Regions from separate parts of the Pedococcus sp. 2YAF34 genome, predicted to be linked through region 1. Evidence: predicted binding sites of a transcription regulator. Region 1 holds the regulator's gene; each other region holds the start of a gene.

Region 1 (7,283 bases):
GATCATGAGGCCAAGCATAACGGCCGGTTATCGCTGCACCTAGATCTCGCTGCAACCGTGATGGATCCGCTGCGAACGAGACGCCCCGGGCTCGGTCGCCGGTGGGCGGCTCGCCGGGCCACCTGCGTGAGGCCCACGTAACCTGTGCTGGTGACCGACGTGACGCAGGCGCACCCTCCGCAGCCCGGGTACGCGCTCGACGGCACCACCAGCCCGGCCGCCCTCGGTGCCGTCGCCGACCTCATCGAACGCCGTCGTGTCATGACGCTCACGGGCGCCGGCATCTCCACCGAGTCCGGCATCCCCGACTACCGCGGCCCCGACGGCAAGCGCCGGGTGACTCCGATGCAGTACGCCGAGTTCGTCCGCTCCTCCCAGGCCCGGCAGCGCTACTGGGCCCGAAGCTACGTCGGCTGGCAGCGCTTCAACCTGGCCCGGCCCAACGCCGGACACGAGGCCGTCGCCGCCCTGCAGCGAGCCGGCGCGCTGGGCCCGGTCATCACCCAGAACGTCGACGGGCTTCACCAGTCCGCCGGTGCCACCGACGTCACCGAGCTCCACGGCGCACTCGCCCGCGTGGTCTGCCTGACGTGTGGTGACCGCTCGAGCCGGTGGGACCTCGACGAGCGGATGCGGCTCACCAACCCGACCTTCGAGGTGACCAGCAACGAGATCCGGCCCGACGGCGACATCGCCCTCAACGAGCTCGACGTCGCCGACTTCGTGGTGCCGCGGTGCCTCGTCTGCGGGCAGGACACCCTCAAGCCCGACGTGGTGTTCTTCGGCGAGTCAGTGCCGAAACCGTTGGTGGAACACTGTTTTCGCCTCACCGAGGAGGCTGAGGTGCTGCTCGTCCTCGGGTCGAGCCTCAAGGTCATGAGCGGCTACCGGTTCGTGCGGCGGGCAGCCGCCCGGGGCATCCCGGTCGTCATCATCACCCGGGGGGCGACCCGCGGCGACGGCGAGGCGACCCTGCAGCTCGACGCCCCGCTCGGTCCGACGCTCACCGAGCTGGTCAGGCTGCTGGCCGCCTAGCGACGAGGACGGCGTCGATCGCGTCACCGCCCTCCGTGTGCCGCACGAGCTCCTCGCAGCGCTCGACGTGCAGGCCCTCGGACGCGGCACGCAGTTCGTCGAGGGTGTGGAGGAGTGCCGGGTCCTGAGGACCACCGACGCCGTCGGTGAGGTTCCGCAAGGCATGACCGACGACGACGAGGGCGCCGCCCGGCGCGAGCCAGCGCCGGCACCGACCGAGGACGTCCTCGGGCAGGTGGAGGTAGGCGACCAGCACCAGGTCGTAGAGAACGCCCGGCGACGGTTGCCACGAACGCGCGTCCGCGACCGCCCAGTCGACCGCGAGCCCGCGACGGGTCGCCTCGGCCTCGCCCTTGCCGAGCCCCACCGCGGAGAAGTCGACCGCCGTCACCCGCCAGCCCAGCGAAGCTAGCCAGATGGCGTGCCGCCCCTCACCGGCCCCGAGGTCCAGGGCTCGACCCGGCGGCCAGGGGGAGACGATCCGCTCGACCTCCGCGTTGGGGCCGGCGCTCCACACCCGGTCGCTGGCTGCATACCGCTCGTCCCACATCCGCTGCCGGTCCGTCATCCCCCTAGCATCGCCGATATGAGCCCGGCCGCCACCGCGATCACCGTCCGCGACGCCCTCGACACCGACGTGCCGGCGATGGCCGCGATCTACGACGAGCAGGCGCGCACCACGGTGGCGACGTTCGACACCGAACCGCGCGGCGCGGCATACCTGGGGGAGAAGGTCGCGGGCGCGGGGAGTGCGATCTCGTCCTCGTCGCGACTCGTGACGAGGAGGTGCTCGGCTACGCCTTCTCCGGGCCGTTCCGCCCTCGCCCCGCGTACGACGGGACCAAGGAGGTGTCGGTCTACCTCGCGGAGGGCGCGCGTGGCCTGGGCGTCGCGTCGCAGCTGTACTCCGCGCTGCTCGGCCGGCTCGACGCGCACCCCGGCGTGCACACCCAGGTCGCGGTCATCGCGCTGCCCAACGACGCGAGCATCGCGCTGCACCGCCGGTTCGGGTTCGAGCAGGTGGGGGTGCTGCGCGAGGTGGGGCACAAGTTCGGCCGCTACGTCGACACCGCCTGGTACCAGCGCCTGCTGCCTGAGGAGGGCGCCGGGCACACCGTGTCGGGGACCAGCGGCGAGGGCTGACAAAGGTCCACCTTGCCTCGGCCGAACGACCACTGGCGTGTCGCGGCGGGCCTTGGCACGCTCGTAGCAACCGAGCACACAGGGAGGCCGGTATGGGAGCTGCCGGAACAGGACCGTTCGAGAACGACGACGCGCTCGACTTCCTCGACACCCTCGAGGAGGCCGGACCCGACGAGCGCCGCGCCCAGGTGGAGCGAGCCATGGGGCGCGTGGTGCGGTCGGACGGCTACATCGAGGCGCCGGAGATGGCCGAGGCCATCGCGGCCGCGGTCGTCGTAGCCGCCTGCGACGACCCGGAGAGCGTCGTCGCAGAGCGCTACGTGCCGCGTTGGGTGGAGGAGGAGCCGCTCGAGGTCGACGAGCGCCTCGAGGACCTCGCCACCGCGGCGCTGCACCGGGCGCTGCGGCCGGATGACAACGAGTGGTGGGAGCTGTGGGACGAGGCCCGCGCCACCGACGACATCACCCAGCGCCTGAGCAGGTACCTCGAGACGCTGGGCGACTGACGCTGCTCAGACGCGGCGCAGGACCGCGGTGACCTTGCCCAGGATGGTGGCGTGGTCGCCGTCGATGGGCTCGAACGCCGCGTTGTGCGGCATGAGCCAGACCTTGCCGTCCTTCCGCTTGAACGTCTTGACGGTCGCCTCGTTGTCGAGCATGGCAGCCACGATGTCGCCGTTGTCGGCTGTCGGTTGCTGCCGCACGACGACCCAGTCACCGTCGCAGATCGCCGCGTCGATCATCGACTCGCCGACGACCTGGAGCAGGAACAGCTGGCCTTCGCCGACGATCTGGCGGGGGAGCGGGAAGACGTCCTCGACGGTCTCCTCGGCGAGGATCGGCACGCCGGCAGCGATGCGTCCGAGCACGGGGACGTAGGAGGCCTCCGGGCGCTGGTCGCCGATCCCGGTCTCGTCGTAGACGGCCGTCTCGTCGTCGACGCTCGCGCCGCCGCGGTAGCCGCGCATGTCGGCGGGGGAGTCGGGGGAGACGACCTCGATGGCGCGAGGGCGGTTGGGGTCGCGGCGCAGGAACCCCTTGCGCTCGAGGGTCGAGAGCTGGTGGGCCACCGAGCTCGGGGAGGTGAGCCCGACGGCCTCGCCGATCTCGCGCAGGCTCGGCGGGTAGCCGCGCCGGTCCACCGAGTTGCGGATGACCTCGAGGACCCGGCGCTGGCGGACGGTGAGCCCGTCGCCGTGGTCGCGGTCGGGGAGCTCCTTGACGTTGTCCTCGCTCATGCCGGTTCCTCGTTTCCGCAGGTCAGGTGCCGTGAGCCGGTCCTCCAGGGGTGGTCCGGCGACGGTGGTACGGGTGCGTTGTCAGTGGCCTCTGATGTGCTTGAGGCATGAACACAGCGTATGGCGTTCGAACGCCTGTGCCAAACATGTGTTCGACGCGTGTCTTGCCGCATTCGAACACGCGTGCTAGAAATCAGTCCAGAGGAAGTTCGCACACCCGTTCGAACGACCGCCAGACCCTGACCACCACGGAGGACCAGATGAGTGCAGCAGTCGCTTGGGACGTCGCCCCCGCACCTTTGCGGATGCCGACGCGACCGACCCGTCCGCAGCTCGTCTCCGTGCCCACGGGCGAGGACGTCGTCATCCGCCCCGTGGCGCCGGTGCACCTCACCCGCGCAGGTCGCCTCGCCATCACCCTGACGGTCCTCGTGGCCGCGGTGGTGCTCGCGACCACCCTGCTGTCCGGCGGGGCGTCGGCGACGGTCGTCGACCACGCCACGACCGTGCAGTCGGGCCAGACGCTCTCCGAGGTCGCGGCCACGCAGCTGCCGCAGCTCCCGCTGGCCGACGCCGTCGCCCGCATCCAGGTCGCCAACGACCTGGCCGGCTCGGACGTCCACGCCGGCCAGACGCTGCTCATCCCCGCCGTCGGCTGACGCGCCACGGCTCACCGGGGTGAGCCGGCCAGGGCCCTCAGAGAACCTGCTTGTCCTTGATGTGGGTCCAGTAGAGCGGGCTCGACGTCCCGGCCTTGTCGACGGCGACCTGGTCCACGAGCGTCGTGGGCTGCACGGTCCCGCCGACCTGGTCCCAGGAGTAGACGTAGTGGGCGATGCCGCCCTTCATCAGGTAGACCTTCTTGGTCGTGTACCCGCGCACGTACGACCCGTCCACCGGCCGGAACGACAGGTGGTTGTAGCGGGTGGCGCTCCCGGCCTTGTCGATCGCGTACTGGTCGACCGTCATCGAGGTCCGCTTGCCGCCCACGTTGTCCCAGTCGGTGACGATGACCGGCGCCCCACCGGCGACCTTGTAGACCTCACCGCGCTGGCCGCCCCGGATGAGGGTGCCCTCGGCGGGTCGTGACCGCAGGTGGTTCCAGTGGCCGCCCATCCCCGCCTTGTCGATGGCGTACTGGTCGACCTTGGTGGTTGCCTGCGTCCCCCCGAACGCCGCCCACGTGTAGACGTAGACCGGCGCTCCACCGATGACGCGGTAGACCTCGTTGCGCTGGGCGCCGCGGATGAAGGTGCCCTCCGCCAGCCGCGCCGGCATCGACGCCAGAGTCGCGGAGGAGATGAGGTGGGTCGGCTGGGTGCCCCCGAGACCGGTCCATGTCGAGGTGTAGATCGGCGCAGAGCCGACGAGGCGGTAGACCTCGTTGGTCTCGCGCACGCGCAGGAACGAGCCAGACCTCGGCGGCTGGTAGGCTTGGTCCTTGAAGTGGATGAAGTTGCTGGGCCAGTTGCGGTCACCCTTGTAGACGCGCCAGCGCGAGGAGTAGCCGCCACCCCAGGAGCTGTCGGAGATGGCGATGTAGGACGACGTCGCCTCCTCGACGTAGCCGACGTGCCCGGCGCTCGGGGCGTAGGCGCTGCCGTAGTTCCACTGCGCGATGGAGCCGGTGCGCGGCGTCCTGTCGACGACGTAGCCGCGCGACTTGGCGCTGGTGGCCCACTGACCGCCGTTGCCCATCCCGCTCTGCTGCTTCACCCCGTTGCGCGCCAGCCGGTAGGCCACGTAGTTGACGCAGTTGTTGCCGGAGGAGTTCACGGGGTAGCCCCACACGGACTTCCCGGCGTACCCGCTGAACGAGATGCAGGCGGTCGAGTAGGCCTTGCACTCGCTCACCAGCCCGGCGGCCTGGGCCGTCCGGGGGGCGACGGCGACCAGGGCGGTCGCCACGAGCGTCAGGGCGAGCAGGCGGAGTACGGCGTGGGCGGCGGCGCGGTGGAGGCGTGAACGCATGACTTCCTGGGGGTGGGGGGCAGGAACGGCGCCGAGGGCGCAGGCGGCGGTCCCCGGGGGACGCGCAACCTGGAACAGGTTGGACGTCCGGTGTCCGCTTTGTCATGCAGATCCGGATAAGTCCAACCGTGTAATTCATCAACCGGTCAGGGCGAGGTCATGACCTGTTAAAAGCAGACGGCCCGCATGGGTCCGCCGGGGCTCGGGCCAGGCGGTCGCGCTACCCCCACCAGATGTGCGGGGTGTGGTGGTCCTCGAGGTAGCGCAGCTCCAGCTCGAGGAAGCCGGCAAGCCGCTGTGCGGCCAGGCGTACTGCTTCGCGGCCCCGGTCGTCGACGCTGCGCGCGAGCCGCACGTCCACCTCCACCTCGCCCCCGCGGACCGTGCGCTTCCACAGCCCGACGTTCTGCTGGTCGAGGACGACCCGGGCCCAGAACGGATCAGGGTGCTTGGCGAAGGGATGGTCGGGCGCCGTGGGGAAGTTCACCGTGGGGTAGGTGAGGACCGCCTCGTCGTAGACGGGAAAGGGGTAGGCCGCGGGCGCGGCAGGGCTGCGCCGTGGCACCACCGAGGGGTCGAACCAGTGCGGGGTGCCGTCGACGTCCTCGCAGGCGAGCTCGCCGCCGAGCTGGGCCAGGGCCTCCTTGGTGCCGGCGACGGTCAGCGACGACCACCGGGTGAAGTCCTTGATGGTCGCGGGTCCGTGGCTGGTGAAGAAGCGGCGCACCAGCTCGACCAGCGCCTCGTCCTCGTCGCGCGCACGGGTGGGCGGGACGACCTCGTCGACCAGGGCGTAGGAGTGGTGGACGCCCTTCTGCGGTCCGGAGCAGACCAGCCCCTGGAGCTCGGCGACGATGAGCAGGTGCCCGAACTGCTGGCCGGGCTCGATGCTCGACCCACGCCCGACGAACGCCTCGCCGATCTCGGCCCGGGTCAGGTGGTTTCGTCCGGCGAGCAGCTCGGCCAGCAGCGACAGTCCCGAGTCGAGCCGGCTGGCGTCGTCGAGCCCGAGCTGGCGGTGGCGGCCAGCCATCGACGACAGCAGGCGCGGTGAGGTGAGCGCCAGGATCCAGCGCAGGTCCTCGGGCGCCACGAAGTGCCACGTCGGCCGCAGGATGTGGGTGCGCAGGAAGGTGCCGCTGTCGTGCTCGCGACGCACGGCGGCATACGTGCTCCGCCGGGTGCGCAGGCCGAGGGAGAAGAAGGCGTGGTCGCGCTCCTGGCTCTGGACGCAGGTGAGCAGGCGGACGGCGTCGGCAGCGCGGGGCAGCGGCGCCGAGCTGAGTCGCTGGGTGGCCAGCCGCTGGGCGAGGACGCGCGCGGAATCCATGCCCCGCATCCTCTCGAACTGCACCGACAGCAGGAGGACGATGTCGTGATGGAGCAGCACGCCACCGTCGACATCGCCGCCCCACCGGCTCGGGTGTGGGAGGTGATGACCGACGTCGAGCGCTGGCCGGAGTGGACCGCCTCGATGCGGTGGGCGCGCAGGCTCGACGAGGGACCGCTGCGCCCGGGCTCGAGCGCGAAACTGAGCCAGCCCCGCATACCCACCTCCGATTGGGTGGTCACCGAGCTGGAGCCGGGCGCGTCGTTCACGTGGGTGATGCGCGGGCCGGCGATCCTCACCAAGGCCCGCCACGTCGTGGAGCCGCTGCCCGGCGGCGGCAGCCGGGTGACCCTGAGCATCGAGCCGCACGGATGGCTGGGGGAGCTGTTCGGGCGGGTGTACCGCGCGACGACCGACCGCTACCTCGCGATGGAGGCGGCGGGACTGAAGACCCGCAGCGAGGAGGCTCAGCGGGCCAGGTAGCCGCCGTCGATCGGGTAGTAGGTGCCGGTCGCGAACGATGCGCCGTCGCTGGCCAGCCAGGCGACGAGCTCGGCGACCTCCTC
Region 2 (7,283 bases), on a different contig from region 1:
TCGGCCCGGGCAGCTCGAACAGCTCGATGCGCACGCGTGACCCCGGCGGGAACCCCGCGGACGACGCCAGCATGCCGAGGGCGGCGACCGCCATGAGGGCGGCCAGGGTTGCGACCACCCGCTTGCGCCTCATGCCGCCTCCCCCAGGGCCGGACTGCTCGACTCCTCTGTGACGGAGAGGAGACACGGTCAGGTTCCCATGCGACGCGCCTGCGGGTGGCGGGTTCGCTCGGGTCCGCTCACTCATGCCAGCGCAAGCGCGGGCCTTGGGGCTCAGAGGACGCGGATGAGTCCGCGGTCGGGGTTGGCGGGGTCGTCGAGCCAGGAGACGAACTCGGGTTCGGGTTCCGTAGGCGCCGCGGGCACCACTTGAAACTTGCGATGACGGCTGGGCAGCTCGTGGTCGGGTGGGAGCTCGACGTCGTTCCAATGAACTGGTCCGCCGGATGGTGGCTGGTAGGTGCCAGGCGGTGGTTGGGGGTCGCCGCCGGGTGGGGGTGCGGTGTCGGCCGGTCTCGGTGGTCGGATGGTCAGGCCGTGGCGGTTGGTGACGACGAGTCCGTCGGGTCCGGTGGGGTCGCCGGTGATGGTGTGGTCGCCGCGGTCGATGCCGTCGTGGTGGGCGGTGCACAAGGAGATCTGGTTGTGCAGGTCGGTGGTGCCGCCGTCGGCCCACGCGTGCAGGTGGTGGACCTCGGTGAAGCCGGTGCTGGTGCAGCCGGGGAACCGGCACCCACGGTCGCGGTCGATGATGAGGTGTCGGGTGCGTTCGGGCAGGATCCGCATCGCCCGCCCGACGGACACGGGGGTGCCGTCGGTCTCCCAGACGGGCTGGACCACCCCGTCGCTGATGAACCGGCCGAGCAGCCGCAGCGGGATCGCGTGCCCACCAGTCACCCAGGCGCCTTCGGTGTCCAGGTGCAGGTAGACCCGGTAGTGCGCGGCACGGGAGGTGGACTCGACCGTCGCGAGGGAGCGGTTGGCCATCTCCTCCAACGCATCGGCGTACGTCGGCAGGCCGGCGTGCCGCTCTTCCACACGCGTGACTGCGGCATCATCGCGGCGACGGGTGAACAGGGCGTCTTTGGCTTCCTTGACCGCCTGCTCGACCAGGGCGCCGATGGTGGCCGGGGCGGAGTACCGCAGCTGGAACCGGCCGTCCGCGTCGTAGCTCATCGACAGCTCCGGTTTCGCGCACGCCCGCTGCTCGACCACCGACCGCCGCGCAGCCTCTTCCGCCCGCTCCACCTCCACGCGCGGGTCGACACCCGAGTCCTCGGTCGAGTCGTCGGGCGAGGACTCGGCCGCCTCGGCAGCCGCGCCCCCACCTGCCTCCTCGGCGACGGCGGCGGCGGCGGCGGGGAACGCGTGCCGGGACACGGCCCGGCGCAGCTGCGGCACCGTGGCCTCGCGGGCGAGGGCGGTGACCGAGGCCTGGTAGCCGGCCGGGACGCCGTGGGCGATGACCGCGACCTGGTCCAGCGACAGCTCACCCGCACCCAACGCCGAAGACGCCTCGACCAGCTCGGCCCGGCGGCGCGCGACCGCCACCACGTCCTTGGCATGGGCCGGCGACAACCCCGCCCGCACCACCAGGTAGTGCTCGGGGGTCTTGAACCCACCGTCGCCCCAGTGCCGGTCGGTGATGAGCTCGGCGGCGATGTCGACCAGCTCGGCCTGCGCCCGGTTCAACCGCCCCGCGACGGCGGCAGTGCGTGCCCACAGCTCCTGCTGCCGGCGGTGCCGGGACTGCGCGAGCGGGGCGGTGGACATGCCTCAATCGTACAGGTGTTCGAACCGGATCGGAAGGGGTAGACAGTGCGAATCCAGTTGCAGCCGGACCGGATTCGCCGGCCTCTGGCGCGCCACGCACCATACCGGAAGACTCCAGACCATGGACTGGACCTTGGAAGTCGTCATCCTGCCCGTGAGCGACCTCGAGTCCGCGGTGGAGTTCTACCGCGACAAGGTCGGGTTCGAGCTCGACCACCGCACGACGAACGACCAGATGGACGTCGCCCAGCTCACCCCGCGGGGCTCAGGCTGCTCCATCGTCGTCGGCACCCTCCCCGCCCAGCAGGAGATGGCCCCGGGCTCGATGCGCGGCCTCCAGCTCGTCGTCGCAGACGCCGCAGCTGCCCGCGACGAGCTCGTCGGGCGGGGCGTCGAGTGCAGCGAGGTCACCGTGTTCGACGAGCGCGACGGGGGGACGTTCTTCGGGTTCGCCGACCCCGACGGCAACACCTGGGCGGTGCAGCAGCTCAAGGTGCGCGGCGACAAGCCCCTCATCCCGCTAGAGCACCGGGGCCGCTTCGGCGCATCCTGACGGCAGCCGCCTGGACGCGGCCGTCGGGCCGCGCCGTCGGGCCGCCGCCGTCTGGCCGCGGCCGCCTCACCGCTGCGTCAGCCGGCGTACACGCGGACGTAGTCGAGCTCGCCCGTGTACGGGTCGGCGCCGGTCGGCTTGGCACCGATCGCCAGCGGGTCCTTGGTCGTGACGCTGCCGATCACGATGGCGCGCTTGGCCACCTCCACGCCGTCGACGACGACGCTCACCGAGGTGTCGGTCTTCACGCACCGCACGACGTGCCACGCCCCGTCCGCCAGGTGTGGACCACCGGTGAGCAGCAGCTTCGCCTTCGACCCCGCGTACCCGCACGCCGCGACCGCGATCGTCCGCTTCTTGCGGGCCACGATCTCGAGGCGCCAGCCACCTCCCGGGGTGCCGCGGAGGATGTCGTAGTCGCCAACCGTCGCGTTCGGCACCTTGGAGAACCGCAGGCGCGTCTCCATCGTGAACGGCTGGGAGCCCAGCGCCAGCTTGCTGCTCCCGGTGGCCGTCACGACGCCGTTGCCCGAGAACGCCAGGGTGCTGCCGGTGGTCTTGACGCCACCCTTGAGGATGCCCGTCAGGTGGGAGGGCCCGGAGTCGGCCACCGTCGTGGAGCCGGCGGGGTCGTTCATCTCCCACCCGGCCACCAGGGCGGGCGAGGACGTGAGCGCCGAGGCCGCGACCATGGCAGCGGTGAGCAGGCTGGGTACGAGCATGGGTTCCCCCTGGTGTCGTGAATGTCCTGGTGAGTGAACCGCTCCGCCGCCCGGCCGCCCATCGACAAATGTCGTAGACGGCATCCAACCGGCGCGGGAGATCCGGGCTCGTGCGTTCGCCGGGTCCTGCGGTCACCCCGGAGTGGAAGCGTTGCCGTCGCGGCGGTCCTTCGACCGTCCCGCGTCGATCCGGTGCCGTCACCAGAGGGGGTGCAGATGCTGTCGTTCGTGCTGGGAAGTGGCCGGTGTGGCTCCACGCTGGTCACGGAGCTGGTGGCCCGCCACCCGGATGTCGGCTTCGTGTCGAACGTCGACGACAAGTTCGCCCGTCTCAACCTCAAGGGCCAGTGGAACAGTGCCCTGTTCGCCCGCTCCGCGGAGCGTGACCCGTCGCTGCGGCCCTTCCGTGACCGGCGGCGCCCGCTCGAGCGTGGACGCCTGCGCGTCGCGCCCTCCGAGGGGTGGACGGTGCTGGAGCGGCAGATCTCCAACATCTTCCCGCAGCCCTGTCGCGACCTCACCGCCCTGGACGCCACCCCGTGGCTCACGGGGCGCATCACGGACTTCTTCGAAAGCCGGATGGAGGCGCAGGGCAAGCCGCACTTCGTGCACCACCTCACCGGCTGGCCCCGCTCCGGGCTGCTGCGCAGCGCCTACCCCGACGCGCGCTTCGTGCACGTCATCCGGGACGGCCGGGCGGTGTGCAGCTCCTGGCTGCAGATGGGGTGGTGGGACGGCTACCGCGGCCCGGACAGCTGGTACCTGGGACCGCTGTCCCCCGGCGACCAGGCCGAGTGGGAGTCGTCAGGTCGCTCCTTCGTCGCCCTGGCCGGGATCGGGTGGCGCCTGCTCATGGACGCCCTCGACCAGGCCCGCCGGCTCGTGCCCGCCGACCAGTGGCTCGACGTCCGGCTGGAGGACCTGATGGAGAGCCCGCGCGAGACGCTCGAGCAGGTCATGGACTTCCTCGGCCTCGACTGGACGCCGGAGTTCGAGGCCGGCTTCCGCCTCCACACCTTCCAGGCCAGCCGGGGCGTGGCCTGGAAGCGCGACCTCGGCGACGAGCAGGCCGCCCTGCTCGAGAGCATCATCGCCCGCCCCCTGACCACGTACGGCTACCCGCTCCTGCACAGCACGGTCCACTGAGGAGGGCCCACCATGACCCAGAACACCACCATCTCCCGCTCGGGCACCGATGCGCGGGAGCCCTCGGCGCAGGCCTGCTCCCTCTACGTCGTCCGGCACGGCACGACGACGATGAACGTCGAGAACCGCTACCGCGGACGCTGCGACGTCCCGCTCGACGCGCAGGGCTACCAGGACGCGGTGGACGCTGCTCGCCAGCTGTCGCCGATCGGTCTGTCCGCGGTCTACGCCGGCGGTCTCCGGCGCACCATCTCGACGGCGCAGATCATCGCCGACGAGGCCCGGATCCCCGACATCCGCATCATGCACGGGCTCATCAACGTCGACTACGGCGCCTGGGAGGGCCTGACCTCCCAGGAGGCCCAGATGTACGACCCTGAGGCGTTCCACCGCTACAAGACCTCCCCGTCGACGGCGGTGTGCCCCAACGGTGAGCGCCTGCGCGACGCCCAGAAGCGCATGCTGGAGGCCCTGGCGCTCATCGGTTCGCGGCACCCCGGCGAGAAGGTCGCCGTCGTGACGCACGCGGTGATGATCCGCCTGGCCGTGGCGGCCATCGAGGGCACCGAGGGTGAGCAGTGGCGCATCCCCGTGGGGCGCGGCTCCTACACGTCGATGGGCGCCGAGGACGGCACCATCTGGCTCAAGGAGCTCCCGGCCGGGGACGACGTCGACTGACCACCACCGCGCCACCCGTTGGCAGGTTGTGCCAACGAAACGGCGGCCTGGGGTCGGTTGAATCGTCCGCGTGACGAGTCAGCCGCAGCCCCGGGCCACCCAGCCGCGGCGTCGGATCCGGATCGGCATCGACACCGGTGGCACGTTCACCGACGTGGTGGCCCTCGACGAGGACTCCGGCGAGCTCGTCACGACCAAGACGCCGTCGACCCCTGCCGACCCCGCGGACGGGTTCATCGACGGTGTCCACAAGGTCCTCGACCTCATGGGCGCCACGGGGAACGACATCACCGCGGTCTGCCACGGCACGACCGTGGCCACCAACCAGCTCCTCGAGGGCAAGGTGGAGTCGGTGGGCTTCATCACCACGGAGGGCTACGAGTTCATCCTCGAGATCGCGCGGCAAGCCGTCCCCGACGGCTACGGCAACTCCTACTTCTGGGTGAAGCCACCACGCATCGTGCCGGTCGACCTCGTCCGCACCGTCGGGGGACGGGTCGACTTCGAGGGCAACGAGATCCGGCCCTTCGACGAGGAGTCGGCCGTGGCTGCCGCACGGTGGTTCCGCGACCGCGGCACACGGTCGGTCGGGGTGTGCCTGCTGCACTCCTACGCCGACGACAGCCACGAACGAGCGGTCCGCGAGGTGCTCCGCAGGGAACACCCCGATGCCGTGGTCTCGCTCTCCAGCGAGGTGCTGCGTGAGTACCGAGAGTACGAGCGCTCGATGACCACCCTCGTCGACGCGGCGGTGAAGCCCAAGGTCGCCCGCTACGTCGCCAACATCCACGACCGCCTCGACGCGCTGGCGCCGGGGGTGGCGTTCTCGATCATGAAGTCCAACGGCGGCGTGCTCTCCGCCGACGAGGTCGTCAAGCAGCCGGTCACCACGGTGCTCTCGGGGCCGGCCGCCGGCGCCCTCGGGGCCGGGCTGGTCGCCCACCGCGCGGGGTACCCGAAGGTGCTCACGTGCGACGGCGGCGGCACCTCGACGGACGTCAGCGTCGTCCTCGACGGCGAGCCCACCCTCACGACGGAGGGGACGGTCGGCGCCTACCCGAGCAAGATCCCCATGATCGACGTCGTGACGGTGGGCGCGGGCGGCGGTTCGGTCGCCTGGGTCACCCCCGAGGGCACCCTCAAGGTGGGGCCCCGGTCGGCCGGCGCCGACCCCGGCCCGCTCTGCTACGGCAAGGGCGGCACCGAGCCCACGATCACCGACGCCCACGTCGTCCTCGGGCGCATCCCCCCGCACCTGCTCGGGGGTGAGATCCCGCTCGACGTCGATGCCGCGCGCCGGGGCGTCGACGAGCTCGCCGACCGGCTCGGCCTCGACCCCGTGCGCTGCGCCACCGGCATCCTGGAGATCTCCGCGTGGAACCAGGCGAACGCGCTGCGCCAGGTGAGCGTCAAGCGGGGCCTCGACGTGCGCGACTTCATGCTGACGACCTTCGGCGGCTCCGGCTCCCTGCTCGCCTGCCGCCTCGTCGACGTCCTCGACCTCGCCGGGGTCGTCGTGCCCCAGAACCCGGGCAACCTCTCGGCGTTCGGCCTGCTCACCGTCGACGTCAGGAACGACTACGTGCAGACCGCCGTCGCCCGGCACGACGCGCTCGACCACGGGGCCGTCCAGAAGGTCTTCGACGAGCTCACGGACAGGGCCGCGAGAGCCCTTGACGCAGAGGGCTTCCCGCGGAGCGCCCACCGCTACGTGCGCACGGCCGACCTGCGCTACTTCGGCCAGGCGTTCGAGGTCCGGGTGCCCGCTCCGGACGGCCCGGTGGACGCCGCGTACGCAGCCTCGGTCGCCGACGCGTTCCACGCGGAGCACCGCGCGCTCTACGGCTACGACTTCCGTGGCGACGCCTCCCAGCAGGTCGAGTGGGTGAACCTGAGGGTCACCGGCGTCGGCCCGATCACCCGTCCCGAGCTGCGCGAGCTCCCCGGCCGCGACCCCGGCTCCCCCGGGTCTTTGAGCGATCCGCCCGGTCAGGACCGGGCAGATCGCTCAAAGACTGTGGCCGGTCGACGAGCAGTCTGCTTCGACGCCGACGACGGCTTCGTCGACACGCCCATCCACTGGCGACCGGACCTGCGGGCCGGTGACACCTTCAGCGGGCCGGCGGTCGTGGAGGAGTTCGGCTCGACCGTCCCGGTGCACCCCGGGTTCGCCGTGCGCGTGGACACGCTCGGCAACCTCGTCATCACCCGCGAAGCCCTCCACCCCACCACCGCCGGGGGCGACCGATGAACCCCGCCGGCCTGCCCACGGCATACGAACACGGGAAGCGGCTCACCCCCGAGGGCGCCGACGTCGACCCGATCCTCGTCGAGATCGTGCAGGGCACCCTCGCCAGTGTCGAGATGGAGGTCGAGACCTCGATCGCGCGCACCAGTCGCTCACCCATGAT
Region 3 (7,283 bases), on a different contig from region 1:
ATCGGCATCGGCGCGCTGGTGCGGACGGTCACCACCGACTCCGGCATGGTGGTCACCTACCCGCAGTTCGTCGCCCCGGCCCTGTTGGCGGCGTCGGCGATGAACGGCGCGGTCATGGACTCGACCTTCAACGTCTTCTTCAAGCTCAAGTACGCCAAGCTCTACGACGCCGTCCTCGCGACGCCCATGGGACCCCGCGACGTCGCGGTCGGCGAGATCAGCTGGTCGCTGCTGCGCGGCGGCATGTACTCGGCGGCGTTCCTCGTCGTCGCGCTGCTCGCCGGTGCCGTCCGGTCGTGGTGGGCGCTGCTGGCGCTGCCTGCTGCGGTCTTCATCGGGTTCGCGTTCGCGGCGGTGGGCATGTTCGCGACGACGTTCATGCGGTCCTGGGTGGACTTCGACTACGTCACCCTCGCGGTGCAGCCCATGTTCCTGTTCTCCGCGACGTTCTTCCCGCTGTCGACCTACCCCGACGCGCTGCAGTGGCTGGTGCGCCTCACCCCGCTCTACCACGGGGTCGCGCTCGAACGGGCGCTCGTCCTCGGCGACGTCGGCTGGGGTGTGCTGGGGCACGTCGCCTACCTGCTCGTGCTCGGGGCCGTGGGCGTCGTGGGTGCGGCCCGCCGCCTCGAACGGCTGCTGCTGTCGTGACCCGTGGGCCCGTGACCCCGTACGTCCGTGACGCGGTCGCCGCCGCCTAGCATCGCGGCCATGGACGAAGCACCGGACGAAGCCCGGGACGAGCCTCAGGGCGAACCCCAGGACGAGGTGCGCTCGGCTGCCTTCGCGGACCTCGACGCGCTCACGGCATACCGGCTCTGGGCGCTGCGGTCCGACGTCTTCGTGGTCGAGCAGGACTGTCCCTACCTCGACCTCGACGGCCGCGATCTCGAGCCTGGGACCCGCCACCTGTGGCTCGAGCGCGGCGGGGTGCCTGTGGCCACCCTCCGCGTGCTCGACGACCCCGGCGCCGACGGTGGGGCACTGCGTATCGGTCGGGTCGCCACGGCGCGCGCGTGGCGGGGCCGGGGGTTCGCGGCACGGCTCGTCTCGGCAGTGCTGGAGGGGACGGTCCTGGAGGGAGCGCGGGAGCGGGACGTGGTGCTCGACGCGCAGTCCCACCTCGTCGACTGGTACGCGGGGTTCGGGTTCGCCCCGAGCGGCCGCGGCTTCGTCGAGGACGGCATCCCGCACACCCCCATGCGCCGGCCGTCCGGCGGGTAGCCGAAGCCGCTCAGGCCGTGGTGAGCGAGCGGCGCAGCCGGAGCGTGGCGGTGCCCAGCAGCGCCACGGCGAAGGCGGACAGGACCGCGAGCGGACCGAGGATGTCCGAGAGCCCACCGCCGCGGGACAGCAGTGTGACCCACGCATCGACGGCCCAGGCATGCGGCGTGAGGTGGCCCGCGGCCCGCACCCCGGCCGGCACGATCTCCAACGGCCACATGCAACCACCCAGCATCCCGAAGCCGATCCCCACGGCCGGGCCGATGGCGCTCGCCTGCTCAGGCGTGTGGAAGAGGGTCCCGCTCACGAGTCCCGCGCCCGTGCCGACGAGGCACCACACCGTCACCAGCACCGTGGCGGCGAGCGGGTTGCCCCAGTTCACCCCGAACACCAGGCCGCCCACCAGGACGATGAGGGCGGCCTGGGCGACGGCGAGGGTCAGGTAGCACAGCCCCTCGCCAAGTACGAGGTCGCGCGGGCGCACCGGGGCGGCCAGCGCCCTGGAGAAGATGCCCAGCCGACGGGTCTGGATGATGGCCGCCCCGCCGGCGGTGGCGTTGATGAACACGAACAGGACCAGCATCGTCGGTGCGCTGTAGCTGAACCCCAGGGGCAGGTAGCTGCTCGCACTGTCGACGACCTCCGTGCGCACCCCGGCCGCCGGCGACTCGCGCTGCAGCGCCAGGGCCCGGGCGTGGTTCTGGTCGAAGGTTCCGCTGACGCTGCGGGTCGCGAAGGCCGCAGCCTGCACCGTGGCCGCCTGCCGAGCCACGACCGACCGGATGGTCGTGAGCGTCGACCCCCCGGACCCGACCTCGCCGGTGGTCAGGACCGGGACGACCACCGAGCCGCCCGACTGCAGAGTGGAGGAGAAGCCGGCCGGCACGAGGACGACGGCCGTCACCTCACCGGACCGCAGCCGCTGCACGCCCGCGTCCCGGGTGGTGGCCCCGACGACCCGCAGCCCCGGTGCCGCGTCGAGACCGGCGACCAGCGCGTCCGCCATGGCGCTGCGGTCAGCCTGCACGACCGCGACGCGCTCCTGCGTGAACCCCGACGTCGTCACCCCGATCAGCAGGATCACCATGAAGGGCAGGAACAGCACGAAGAACAGGAACGTGCGGTCGCGGGCTGCCCGCCGCAGCTCGGTCCAGGCGAGGGTCACGGCTGTCATCGGGCCAGCACCCGCCGTCGCAGGCTGAACGCCAGCAGCGACGTCACCACCGCGAACGCCAGCACGGCCAGCAGTGGTCCGAGCGCCGCCGTCCACGGGGCCCCGCCGGACAGGTCGGTGAACGCCCGCAGCGCCCAGCCGTTGGGGGTGAGGCGGGCGAGGGCGCGGACGGCGTCTGGCGCCTGCCCGATGAAGACGAAGTTGCCGCCGAGCAGGACGAGGCCGAAGGTCAGGATGGAGGCGATGCCCTCGGCCTGCCGCTCGGTCCGGGCCAGGGTGATGACGAGGGCGGTGAGGCCGACGAGGGTGAGGGCGAGGGCCAGGACCAGGGCCGCGACCACCGGAGGTGGACCCCAGTCCGCGCCGAACAGCAACGAGCTGACCACGGCGACGGTCCCGAGGCTCGCCGCCCCGTAGACGAACGTCGCGAGCGACTTGCCGGCCAGGACGGCACCGATACCCAGGGGAGCGACGGAGAGTCGTTCGAGGGTGCCGCCGCTGCGTTCGAGGAACCACCCTCGCGAGCCGAAGCCGATCGCGAAGAACATGAAGAAGGTGCCCATGGCCGGCGCGTAGTAGCTGACCGCCGTGAGGGTCCTCGCCCCGGACGTCTGGGGCTGCACCTGCTCGGGGAGCGGCTGCGCCGACGCCTGCGCGGCCAGCGCGGCGACCGACGAGGCCGGCGCTCCGGCTGCCACCGCGGTGCGCACCGACAGCTGCACGCCCTCGAGGTGGGCGGTGAAGGACTCGGCGAGCGACCGGGCGACCTGTGCGGCGACGGTGGCGTCGACGCTGCCCAGCACCGTGATGGGCTCGCTGCTCCCGGCGGTGACGGCGTCCGAGAAGCCTGCCGGGATGACGAACGCGGCACCGAGGACCCCGTCGGCCACCTTGGACTGCGCGTCGGCCCGGCTCGAGACGGTCCGCACGGTCAGCAGGTCGTGCAGGTCGGGGCTGCGCAGGAACTGGGTGAAGCCGGTGGCGATCGCGCCGTGGTCGTCGTCCACCACCGCCACCGAGGTGTGGAACGACTGGGCTCCGCCGAACGCCACGCTGATCAGCCCGGCAACGGCCATCGGCGCGATGAACCCGAGGACCCATGCCGAGCGGTCCCGCAGCCGCTGCCGCAGGTCCTTCAGCGCGATGGCGACGACGGGGTGCACGTCACTCCCGCAGGGCCGTGCCGGTGAGGTGCAGGAAGACCGCCTCGAGGTCCGGCTCGACCACCTCGACCGAGCGCACCGACGCCCCCGCGCTGCTCGCGGCCGCCAGCACGGTGGGAAGCCGCAGGCGGCCGTCCTTGGCGAGCAGCTCGACCGTGGAGTCGGAGACGTCGACGCTGTCGATGCCCTCCATCGAGCGGCAGGCGGCGGCGAACGACCCCAGGGACCCGCTGGCGGACAACAGGATCCGGTCCCGCTCGCCGACCCGCGCGACCAGCTCGCGCCGGGTGCCCTCGGCGACCAGGCGGCCGCGGTCGATGATGCCGACGCGGTCGCAGAGGCGCTCGGCCTCCTCCATGTAGTGCGTCGTGTACAGCACCGCCAGACCGCTCGAGCCGAGGGCCCGGATGCTCTCCATGATGGCGTGGCGGCTCTGCGGGTCGACCCCGACGGTCGGCTCGTCGAGCACGAGCAGCTCGGGCCGGTGCAGCAGGCTGGCGCCGATGTTGAGCCGGCGCCGCATACCCCCGCTGTAGGCGTCGACCCGGTCGTCCGCACGGTCGGTGAGGTCGACCAGCTCGAGGACCTCGTCGACACGGGCGCGCAGCGCCGAGCCCGAGAGTCGGTAGAGCCGGCCGAAGAACGCGAGGTTCTCGCGCGCGGTCAGGTCGGGGTAGAGCGAGACCTCCTGCGGCACGTAGCCGATGCGCGCCTTGGCCCGGGTCGCGCCGGCCGTCACCGCGATCCCGGCCACCTCGATGGACCCGTCGTCGGGGCTGAGCAGGCCGCACACGAGCCGGATCGTCGTGGTCTTGCCGGCCCCGTTGGGGCCGAGCAGCCCGTAGGCCTCGCCCGGGGCGATGTGGAACGACACGTCGTCGACGGCGACCCGGTCACCGAAGCGGCGCGTGAGGTGGCTGGCGACCAGGACGTCCTCGTACGCGTCGCCGCCGCCGCGTGCGGGCTCCCGGGCACGGGCGGCTGCCGAGGCCGGCGCGGCACCGGTGGACGGTGCAGGTGTCATGGCGTCCCCTCTCCGATGGCCCTCCGCGCCCACGCTGCGCCGCCCGGTCGCCCAGGGGCAGGGTCCGAGGTCCCTGTTCGGGTCGCTCTGGCCGCGCCGACGATGGACGCGAGGCCCATCGGAGGGCGATGGACCGGACGAGGAGCAGGACGATGGCCGCAACCACGAACGACATGACCCTGCCGGAGCGCATCGAGGCGCTGGAGGTGCAGATCCTCGCGCTGCGGACCGAGCTCGCCCGCACCCGGCTGGAGCAGTGGACCGGGCGGCTAGAGCACCTGGAGGTGCAGTACCGCCTCGGCCGGATGGAGACCGACGAGCGGATCGGCTCCCTGCTGACCGACCTCCGGCACCGGATCGCCAAGGCGCGCGCTCGTGCCGAGTCGCGCGGCGAGGCGGCGGGCGAGGCCGTCGACACGCTGGCGACCGGGGTCGAGGTGGCCTTCGCCGACCTGCGCGAGGCGATGGCGCAGGCCCGGGGCGTCGTCACCCGCTGAGTCGGGACACGGGGTGGCCGGGCTGCCCGGACGGTGCCTCACGCCGCTCGTGGTGTGGTGGCTGCGCTCAGCCCGGCTGCCCGTGGGGGACGGCGGCCATCGCCTCGACCTCGACGAGCTGGTCGGGCCAGCCGAGCACGGTGACCCCCAGCAGGGTGCTAGGGGCCCGGTGCGGGCCCATCCGCGCCTGCACGACCTCCCAGGCGGCGACGAGGTCCTGGCGCCGGGAGCTCGCGACGTAGACCGTGCTCTTGAGGACGTCGCCCAGCCCCGCGCCCGCCGCGCGCAGTGCGGACTCGAGGTGGTCCATGACCACCTTCGCCTGGGCGGCGACGTCACCCGGGGCGACGACCCGTCCCTGCGCGTCGAGCGGGCACGCGCCGGCCGTGAGGACCAGCCGGGTACCCGGTGGCTGCGTCGCCGCGTAGGCGTAGGGGACGCCCGGGTAGAGCCCTGGCACGTCGACGAGCTGGGGTCCGGACATGGCGCCATGGTGGCACGCGCACGGGTTGCGACACGCGCCCGCGTGTCGCGCGCCGGGTCTGCTGTTTCGAACACGTGTTCGGTATGCTCGTCCACAGGTGGCACCACCTGCGGCACCACCGTCCACAGGCTGTTCCTCGGCCCGGGACGGCTGTCGGTGGCGGCACCTAGCGTCTGACCCGACAGCAACTGACAGCGACAGGGTCGAAGGCAGGCGCGCCCGACTCGACAGTGGAAAGAAGGAAACGTGGCCAGGATGCCCGGTGGCAACACTGCAGGTGACCAGAAGGCGAAGTCGCTCGACTCCGTCATGGGACAGATCGAGAAGAACTTCGGCAAGGGCGCGGTCATGCGCCTCGGCGACGACGTGCGTCCCCCCATCGACGTGATTCCCACGGGATCCATCTCCCTCGACGTGGCCCTGGGTATCGGTGGCCTTCCGCGTGGTCGGGTCGTGGAGATCTACGGACCGGAGTCCTCCGGCAAGACCACCGTCGCGCTCCACGCGGTCGCCAGCGCCCAGCGGGCCGGCGGCATCGCGGCGTTCATCGACGCCGAGCACGCCCTCGACCCCGAGTACGCCAAGAAGCTCGGTGTCGACACCGACGCGCTCCTCGTGAGCCAGCCCGACACGGGGGAGCAGGCGCTCGAGATCGCCGACATGCTGATCCGCTCCGGCGCACTCGACATCATCGTCATCGACTCCGTGGCGGCCCTCGTGCCCCGCGCCGAGATCGAGGGCGAGATGGGTGACAGCCACGTCGGCCTCCAGGCCCGGCTCATGTCCCAGGCCCTGCGCAAGCTCACGGGTGCGCTCAACACCTCGGGCACGACCGCGATCTTCATCAACCAGCTCCGCGAGAAGATCGGCGTCATGTTCGGCTCGCCCGAGACGACGACCGGTGGCAAGGCGCTGAAGTTCTACGCCTCGGTGCGCCTCGACGTCCGCCGCATCGAGACCCTCAAGGACGGCACCGAGCCCGTCGGCAACCGCACCCGCGTCAAGGTCGTCAAGAACAAGGTGGCCCCGCCGTTCAAGCAGGCGGAGTTCGACATCCTCTACGGCCAGGGCATCTCCCGAGAGGGTGGCCTCATCGACATGGGCGTCGAGCACGGCTTCGTGCGCAAGGCCGGCGCCTGGTACACCTACGAGGGCGACCAGCTCGGCCAGGGCAAGGAGAACGCCCGCCAGTTCCTCAAGGACAACCCCGACCTCGGCAACGAGATCGAGAAGAAGGTCAAGGAGAAGCTCGGCATCGGGCCGCAGGTCGACAAGCCGGCCGACGCGGTCCCCGAGGTCCCGGTCGAGTTCTGAGCCATCCCGCATGACTGATCGACACGCTGCGGCCAGGGCGGCCTTCGAGGCTGCCCTCGCCGCGACGTCGTCCGAGGCCGTGGCAGGACACCGGCCCACCGTTGCCCCACGGCGTCCGGAGGCGTGGCAACCCATCCCCGGCGACCCCGAGAGCGACCTGCAGTCGCGGGACGCCGAGCCGGACGCCCACGACGTCGCCCGGCAGATCGTGCTGCGGCAGCTCGCGATGGCACCCAGGAGCCGCCAGCAGCTGCGCGACAAGCTCAAGCAGCGTGAGTGCCCCGACGACGTCGCCGAGGCCGTGCTCGACCGCATGACCGAGGTCGGCCTCATCGACGACGAGGCGTTCGCTGGGATGCTCGTGCGGTCGCAGCAGGCCGGGCGTGGGCTGGCCAAGCGAGCG
Region 4 (7,283 bases), on a different contig from region 1:
TCTCGGCGTAGGCGCTCTGCCACAGCAGGAAGTTGCTGGTGCGCTGCTCCCCCGAGCTCCGCACGAACAGGTCGACGTCGGGCATGTCCGCCTCGGGCAGGTGGCGGGCGATGGTCTTCTCGTCGATCGAGCCCGGCTTGAGCTTGCCGCGCTGCACCTGCTCGGCGATGCGCTGCACGGCGTCGGCGATCTCGGCGCGGCCGCCGTAGTTGACGCAGAAGTACAGCGTCAGCCCGGTGTTGTCCCTGGTCAGCTCCTGCGCCGTCTCGAGCTCCTTGATGACCGAGCCCCACAGCCGGGGGCGCCGCCCGACCCAGCGCATGCGCACGCCCCACTCGTGGAGCTGGTCGCGGCGGCGGCGGATGACGTCACGGTTGAACCCCATGAGGAAGCGCACCTCGTCGGGACTGCGCTTCCAGTTCTCCGTCGAGAACGCGTAGGCCGACAGGTGCGTCACGCCGATCTCGATGGCCCCGGCGACGACGTCGAGGAGGGCCGCCTCCCCAGCCTCGTGGCCCTTGGTGCGCGGAAGGCCTCGCTGGTTGGCCCAGCGGCCGTTGCCGTCCATGACCACCGCCACGTGTCGCGGCACGAGCTCCTTGGGGAGAGAAGGAGGTTGGGCTCCGCTCGGATGCGGGAAGGGCTTGGCGTATCCAGCGCTCACGCCTGGGCCGCCTGGGCTGCGGCGTGCGCCTGGTCGACCTTCTCCACCGCCGCGATCAGCGGCACGGCCGACCACGTCACGCGGGAGTCCACCTGGGTCGGGGCGTCGGGGTCTCGTCGGTCCACGAGGCGCAACGATCGCACACCCCGTTCCAGGTGCCACTGGAGGAAGGCGCTGGCCAGGGTGCTCCCCTCGCGGCGGTGGCGTCCACTCGAGGCGTCGGCCACGGACCAGTCACCGGCGAGCAGCGCCGCCAGCAGCGACAACGTCTCCGGGGCCGGGGCCGCCGAGCCCGGTGGGCGGCAGGCCGAGCACACGGTGCCGCCCGCGGCGAGGTTGAAGGCGCGGTGCGGGCCGTGGGCACCGCAGCGCGCACAGTCGTGGAAGCTCGGTGCCCAGCCGGCGACGGCCAGGGCCCGCAGCAGGTAGGCGTCGAGGACCAGGCCCGGGTCGTGCAGACCTTCGGCCATCGAGCGCAGGGCCCCTTGGAGCAGGAGGTACTGCTGGACGTTCGGCTCGCGCTCCTCGGTGAGCCGGTCCGCCGTCTCGAGCATGGCCGCCGCGGCCGTGTAGGTCGTGTAGTCGCGGGCCAGGACGTCGCCCCAGGAGGCGAGCGACTCCGCCTGGGTGACGGTGTCGAGCGTGCGGCCCTCGAAGCACTGGACGTCGACCCACATGGCCGGCTCCAGCCGCGCCCCGAACCGGCTCTTCGTGCGCCGTACGCCCTTGCCCACCACGCGCACCTTGCCCAGCCCCCGCGTGAGCAGGGTGACGATGCGGTCGGCCTCGCCCAGCTTCTGGGTGCGCAGGACGATGCCTTCGTCGCGGTACAGGGGCATGACGCCATTCTCCCCCACAGCGGGGCTGCGGCCGGGAGGCGGTGCCGTAGGGTCGCCGGCCATGGGCGACTGGAGGCAGGACCGGGTGGGGGCGGCACTGCGCGGGGAGAACCCCACGGTGCTGCGACGGCTCCGCGCCGGGTTCGCGGTGATCGGCGACGTGCAGTTCCTGCCCGGGTACTGCGTGCTCGTCACCGACACCCCCGGCGCAGACCGGCTGACGGACCTGCCCCGGTCCCGCCGCCTGGAGTTCCTGGCCGACATGGAGCTGCTCGGTGAGGCGGTGCAGACGGTGTGCGCCCGTCGCGACCCGGCGTTCCGGCGCATCAACCTGGAGATCCAGGGCAACCACGACGCGTTCCTGCACGCCCACGTCTGGCCGCGCTACGAGTGGGAGGGCCCCGACCACGCCTGGCGCCCGGTGGCCCTGCACCCGATCGAGCGGTGGCGCGAGCCCGCGACCGACACCGTGCTCGGCCCCCAGCACGACGAGCTGCGACGCGAGCTCACAGCCGAGGTCGACCGGCTGAGCGCGAGCGCACGCGACTGAGGGCCAGCCGAGCCGGTTGCACCAGGCCGTTGCGGCCGCCAGGGGCGACCGCCGCGGCGAGCGCCACGGACACCGGCGCGTAGACGAGCAGGTAGCGCGACCGCCCCTGGAACACCAGCGTGAACAGGATGATCGCGAACACCGACGCCACGACGAGCGCCACGTCGCGACGGTAGGGGCGCACCAGCAGCCCCAGCCCGGCGGCCAGGAGCACGACCAGCCACAGTCCCTGGGTGAGCCCGGCCCGGAGCGCGTAGTGGGTGCCCTGGGGGTGGCTCCACGACACGATCCACGGAGTCAGGGGCCCGTGTCGAGGCACCGGTGTCGTTGCGTCACTGCCCTCGCCCCAGGCCCAGAACATGCCGTCGCCGAGGTTCCAGGTGACCTTGTTGGCGGCGAACGTGGCGTACCCCGTCGGCCCGAGCTCGTGCAGTCGCTGCCGCAGCGCCTGGTCGGACCAGCGCACCAGCTCGGCGTGGTCGAGGTGGACGGTCCTGGCCACCATGGTCGCGTTGTACGCGCCATACCGCTTGGTGTTGCCCTGGGTGGGCGTCATGCCCATGGCCACCCACCAGGACAGCGGTGGCGTCCGGCTCGTGTCCACCCGCGTCAGGTCGAGGCCCGATGCCTTGGACAGGGCCGCATCGGCTCCCGCCGACGCGCCGAGGAACACCCCCGCCGCCACGAGCACCACGGCACCGGCGGCAGCCGCGCGACGCGGCCGGCGCAGGAGGCTGGCCACGACCACGACGCCCAGCGCCAGCACCCCCGCCATCGTCGCCACCGGAGTCGTCTTGAGCACGAACCCCACCGCCAGCGCGGCGACGGCGGCGACGCCCAGGGCCACGCCCGCCACCCGCGAGGACCGGGTGGCGGCGGTGAGGGCCAGTGCGGTGGCGAGGATGGGCCACGGCAGCGTCACGATGTCGGTGTAGGGCACGGTCACCCAGGGGGACAGGGCGACCAGGGCGATCCCCGCGACCTGCGCGACGAGGCCGGATGGCGCACTGCGTACCCGGCGCACCACGACGTACAGGCTCTGGAGCGACACCCCGACGCACGCGGCGTTGACCAGCGCGAAGACGGTCCGCTGGTCCCAGCCCAGCAGCCCCTTCAGCTCCCAGCTCATCCGCGAGATGGCGGCGAAGGGGATCTGGTTGGGGTAGCGCGAGAGGTAGCGGTAGTAGAAGAGCGGTGCCGGGCCCTGGGCGAGGCGGCTGCCGAGGTTGGACATCGCCTTGGCGTCCCAGCCCACCGGATAGACGAGGTTGAGCGCCACCACGAGGCACGCGGCAGTCCCGAGCAGGGTGAGGAACCACGACACCCGGCCCGCCCGCCGCGCCAGCCAGCGCAACGGCCGGGAGGCCGCCAACCGCCGTCTGCCGGCGACCAGCGTCAGCCACAGACCCGCGAACGCCCCGAACCCGACCCAGACCCAGACGTGGTCGTAGGGGATGTTGGGCTCACGGGGCACGAACAGGGCCACGACGACGGCCGCCAGCAGCACCGCGCCGAGGACCCGGAAGACGCCTGTGCCCACGGCTCTCTCGAAGCGGTTCGGTGCGCGCACGGAGATCGCCTCCTCCCTCGACCACTCGAGCGTAGGCCTCTGACCTGAGGAAATGCCAAGGACGCCCTCCATCACTAGAACAGGTGTTCGAACGTGGGTTACACTCCGGGCATGGGCATGGCACTCCAGGGCTCGCTCCTCGACACCGCCGACGAGATCGAGCTGCACGGCCTCGACCACCGGCTCACCCGCACGCAGCTGAGCCGCGGCGCCTGGGTCGACTACCGACCGGGTTGGCTCACCGGCGCCGAGCAGCTGTTCGACGCCCTCCACCACGAGGTGCCGTGGCACGCCGAGAAGCGTGAGATGTACGAGCGCGTCGTCGACGTCCCCCGGCTCCTCAAGTTCTACGGGGAGGGCGAGGCACTCCCCCACCCCGTCCTCGACCAGGCGCGCGACGAGCTGAGCCGCTGGTACGCGAACGAGCTCGGCGAGCCGTTCGTCAGCGCGGGCATGTGCCTCTACCGCGACGGCCGCGACTCGGTTGCGTGGCACGGGGACCGCATCGGCCGGTCGAAGGACCTCGACACGATGGTGGCCATCCTGTCGATCGGGTCCGCCAGGCCCCTGATGCTGCGGCCCCGCGGTGGTGGCGAGTCGATCGGCTTCTCCCTCGGGCACGGTGACCTGGTCGTCATGGGCGGCTCCTGCCAGCGCACCTGGGACCACTGCATCCCCAAGTCGACCAAGGCCGTGGGCCCGCGCATCTCCATCCAGTTCCGGCCGCAGGGTGTGCGCTGAGCGGTCCCTCGTGGACGGCCGAGCGCGTCAGGCGGCCTCACGCAGGGCGCGGTTGACGGCGGACAGCACCGCGGTCAGCGACGCCTTGACGATCGAGCTGTGCAGCCCGACGCCCCACAGGACGCGGTCACCGACGGCGCACTCCACGTAGGCCGCCGCCCGGGCGTCACCACCGGCGGACAGTGCGTGCTCGGCGTAGTCGAGGACGCGCACGTCGATGTCGAGCGTCGACAGGGCGTCGATGAAGGCCGCGATCGGGCCGTTGCCGGTGCCCTCGACCTGCACCTCGACACCCTGGTCGAGCATCGTGGCGACGATGCGGTCGGCGCCGTCGGCCTGGCTCTCCAGCGCGTGGCTGACCGGAGTGAACCGCCCCCACGCGTTGGCCGCACCGTCGACGGCGGGCAGGTACTCGTCCTGGAACACGCTCCACAGCTCGGCAGGGCTGACCTCGCCACCCTCGCTGTCGGTCTTGGCCTGCACCACGCCGCTGAACTCGATCTGCAGCCGGCGCGGCAGGTCGAGCTGGTGCTCGGCCTTGAGGATGTAGGCGACACCGCCCTTGCCGGACTGGCTGTTGACGCGGACCACGGCCTCGTAGGACCGGCCGACGTCGTGCGGGTCGATGGGCAGGTAGGGCACGCCCCAGACGAGCTCGTCGATCTTCTTGCCGGTGGCCGCCACCTGGCGGTCCATGTCCTCGAAGCCCTTCTTGATGGCGTCCTGGTGCGAACCGGAGAACGCCGTGAAGACCAGGTCACCGCCCCAGGGGTGCCGCTCGGGCACCGGCAGCTGGTTGCAGTGCTCGACGGTCCGCCGGATCTCGTCGAGGTCGGAGAAGTCGATCTGCGGGTCGATGCCCTGGCTGAACAGGTTCATGCCGAGGGTCACCAGGTCGACGTTGCCGGTGCGCTCACCGTTGCCGAACAGGCAGCCCTCGATGCGGTCGGCGCCGGCGAGGTAGCCCAGCTCCGCCGCCGCGACGCCGGTGCCGCGGTCGTTGTGCGGGTGCAGCGACACCACGATCGACTCGCGGCGCTCGAGGTGGCGGGTCATCCACTCGATCGAGTCGGCGTAGACGTTCGGCGTCGCCATCTCCACGGTGGCGGGCAGGTTGATGATCATCTTGTGGTCCGGCGTCGGGTCGATGACGTCGATGACCTCGTTGCAGATCCGCACGGCGAACTCGAGCTCGGTGCCGGTGTAGGACTCGGGGCTGTACTCGTAGTAGACGATCGTGTCGGGCACCGTCTCCTCGAGCTTGCGGCACAGCCGCGCGCCCTGGACCGCGATGTCGACGATGCCGTCCTGGTCGAGCCCGAACACCACCCGCCGCTGCAGCACCGACGTCGAGTTGTAGAAGTGCACGATGGCCTGCTTGGCCCCACGGATCGCGTCGAAGGTCCGCTCGATCAGGTGGTCGCGGCACTGCGTCAGGACCTGGATCGTGACGTCGTCGGGGATCATGTCGTCCTCGATGAGCATCCGCACGAAGTCGAAGTCCGTCTGGCTGGCCGAGGGGAAGCCGACCTCGATCTCCTTGTAGCCCATGCGCACGAGCAGCTCGAACATCCGCTTCTTGCGGTCCGGGCTCATCGGGTCGATCAGTGCCTGGTTGCCGTCGCGCAGGTCCACCGCGCACCACCGGGGCGCCTTGTCGAGGACCTTCGTCGGCCACGTGCGGTCGGGGAGGTCGACCACGATCTGGTCCTGGAAGGGCAGGTACTTCGCGACCGGCATGCCCGAGGGCTGCTGCGGGTGGATCATGGTGTCTCGCCTATCGATTCGTCGCTGGTGGCTCTGTCAGAGGCTCAGCCAGGGCAACGCTACTCCGCGACGAGGGGCGGCTGATCGGTCAGGCCCCGCCGCGGCGGCGAAGGAGGAGGCGCTGCATACGCACTCTCGGAGGGTATGCCGCGTCGTCGCGGTACGTCCATCGCACGGGACTCGTCGCTCACGATCCGGACGGTCCCCCGTCAGCCGGTCTCGGCGGCACGGGGCGGCGCGGCCCCGCTCAGCGGCCGCGGACCAGGCGCACCACTGCCACCAGGGCGCCGATCACCGACCCGACCATGCCGAGGACGAGCGCGCAGCGCACCACGAGGTCCCAGTCGAACCCCTGGCCGCCGAGGTCGAACGGGAAGACCTGCCACAGGCGCACCAGGGCAGCGAGGCCGACAGCGTTCTGCACCAGGTCACCGAAGGCCCGCAACCGGAACCACAGCAGGACCGCGGAGACGAGGCTGGACACCAGGCCGACCGCGAGCGAGGCGTTGACGAGGCCGAGCACCTGACGCGTGTCGTCGGTGAGGAAAGGCACCACCTGCCACCCGGGCGCGATGTTGACCCACCAGAGCAGGACGGCGTTGACGACGGCGCCGATGACGAACCCGACCCTGCGGCCGACGTCGGACCGTCGGGCTGCGGCGTTCGACGTCCTGGTCGAACGGCTGGCGCGGAGCTGTGGCTGGGACACTGCGGACCTCCCCCGTGGTGTGGGTGTCCCCTCAGGTCACCGTGCACCGGCGGGCCGCGTTAGGGCCAGAGGTCCGTGTCACGCGGGCGACGAGATGGTCGCACCGCGGAGGTCGTCCAGGGTGCGGGTCGAGATGACGGGTGACCACAGCAGCCACAGCACCGACAGCGAGCCACCCACCGCGGCGACCACCATGGTCGGCCGCAGACCGATCCACTCCCCCACCACGCCGCCGAGCACCGCGCCGGCGGGACGGATCCCGTAGTTCACCGTCGAGAACGCGCCGGTCACCCGGCTGCGGACGCCGTCGGGGGTCACCGCCGTCATGAGCGCGTTGAGCGGGATGTCGAGGCACATCACGCCGACGGAGGAGACGAGCTCGACGGCCGCCACCACCCCGGCGCGCGCCCACATCGGGCCCTGCGCCAGCGGCATGAGCGCGA

What was found. The regulator LexA, encoded in region 1, represses DNA repair genes until DNA is damaged. The targets are predictions, from matches to a motif close to TCGAACANNTGTTCGA.
Region 2: AB4Z02_RS06765 (HNH endonuclease signature motif containing protein) is a predicted target of LexA. The motif match lies at 1,781-1,796, and genes of this name have one in related genera.
Region 3: recA (recombinase RecA) is a predicted target of LexA. The motif match lies at 5,633-5,648, and genes of this name have one in related genera.
Region 4: AB4Z02_RS00750 (alpha-ketoglutarate-dependent dioxygenase AlkB) is a predicted target of LexA. The motif match lies at 3,699-3,714, and genes of this name have one in related genera.

Annotation. Positions count from the first base shown of each region.
Region 1 is NZ_JBFRFA010000009.1:29,235-36,517, forward strand. Features, by position in the region: gene AB4Z02_RS07020 (LysR family transcriptional regulator) at 1-6, opposite strand, end outside; gene AB4Z02_RS07025 (NAD-dependent protein deacetylase) at 262-1,035, shown strand; gene AB4Z02_RS07030 (class I SAM-dependent methyltransferase) at 1,016-1,603, opposite strand; gene AB4Z02_RS07035 (GNAT family N-acetyltransferase) at 1,753-2,178, shown strand; gene AB4Z02_RS07040 (DUF4259 domain-containing protein) at 2,271-2,684, shown strand; gene lexA (transcriptional repressor LexA) at 2,691-3,416, opposite strand; gene AB4Z02_RS07050 (LysM peptidoglycan-binding domain-containing protein) at 3,677-4,075, shown strand; gene AB4Z02_RS07055 (CHAP domain-containing protein) at 4,113-5,387, opposite strand; gene AB4Z02_RS07060 (winged helix DNA-binding domain-containing protein) at 5,608-6,717, opposite strand; gene AB4Z02_RS07065 (SRPBCC family protein) at 6,766-7,200, shown strand; gene AB4Z02_RS07070 (SDR family NAD(P)-dependent oxidoreductase) at 7,185-7,283, opposite strand, start outside.
Region 2 is NZ_JBFRFA010000008.1:102,509-109,791, forward strand. Features, by position in the region: gene AB4Z02_RS06760 (hypothetical protein) at 1-133, opposite strand, end outside; gene AB4Z02_RS06765 (HNH endonuclease signature motif containing protein) at 274-1,773, opposite strand; gene AB4Z02_RS06770 (VOC family protein) at 1,895-2,326, shown strand; gene AB4Z02_RS06775 (LamG-like jellyroll fold domain-containing protein) at 2,404-3,048, opposite strand; gene AB4Z02_RS06780 (sulfotransferase family protein) at 3,265-4,194, shown strand; gene AB4Z02_RS06785 (histidine phosphatase family protein) at 4,207-4,872, shown strand; gene AB4Z02_RS06790 (hydantoinase/oxoprolinase family protein) at 4,943-7,123, shown strand; gene AB4Z02_RS06795 (hydantoinase B/oxoprolinase family protein) at 7,120-7,283, shown strand, end outside.
Region 3 is NZ_JBFRFA010000001.1:208,414-215,696, reverse strand. Features, by position in the region: gene AB4Z02_RS01060 (ABC transporter permease) at 1-651, shown strand, start outside; gene AB4Z02_RS01055 (GNAT family N-acetyltransferase) at 712-1,224, shown strand; gene AB4Z02_RS01050 (ABC transporter permease) at 1,235-2,398, opposite strand; gene AB4Z02_RS01045 (ABC transporter permease) at 2,395-3,561, opposite strand; gene AB4Z02_RS01040 (ABC transporter ATP-binding protein) at 3,563-4,585, opposite strand; gene AB4Z02_RS01035 (hypothetical protein) at 4,738-5,082, shown strand; gene AB4Z02_RS01030 (RidA family protein) at 5,150-5,566, opposite strand; gene recA (recombinase RecA) at 5,876-6,880, shown strand; gene AB4Z02_RS01020 (regulatory protein RecX) at 6,891-7,283, shown strand, end outside.
Region 4 is NZ_JBFRFA010000001.1:148,298-155,580, forward strand. Features, by position in the region: gene AB4Z02_RS00730 (isoprenyl transferase) at 1-664, opposite strand, end outside; gene recO (DNA repair protein RecO) at 661-1,503, opposite strand; gene AB4Z02_RS00740 (diadenosine tetraphosphate hydrolase) at 1,565-2,053, shown strand; gene AB4Z02_RS00745 (hypothetical protein) at 2,010-3,623, opposite strand; gene AB4Z02_RS00750 (alpha-ketoglutarate-dependent dioxygenase AlkB) at 3,735-4,364, shown strand; gene leuA (2-isopropylmalate synthase) at 4,392-6,131, opposite strand; gene AB4Z02_RS00760 (hypothetical protein) at 6,379-6,840, opposite strand; gene AB4Z02_RS00765 (MFS transporter) at 6,919-7,283, opposite strand, start outside.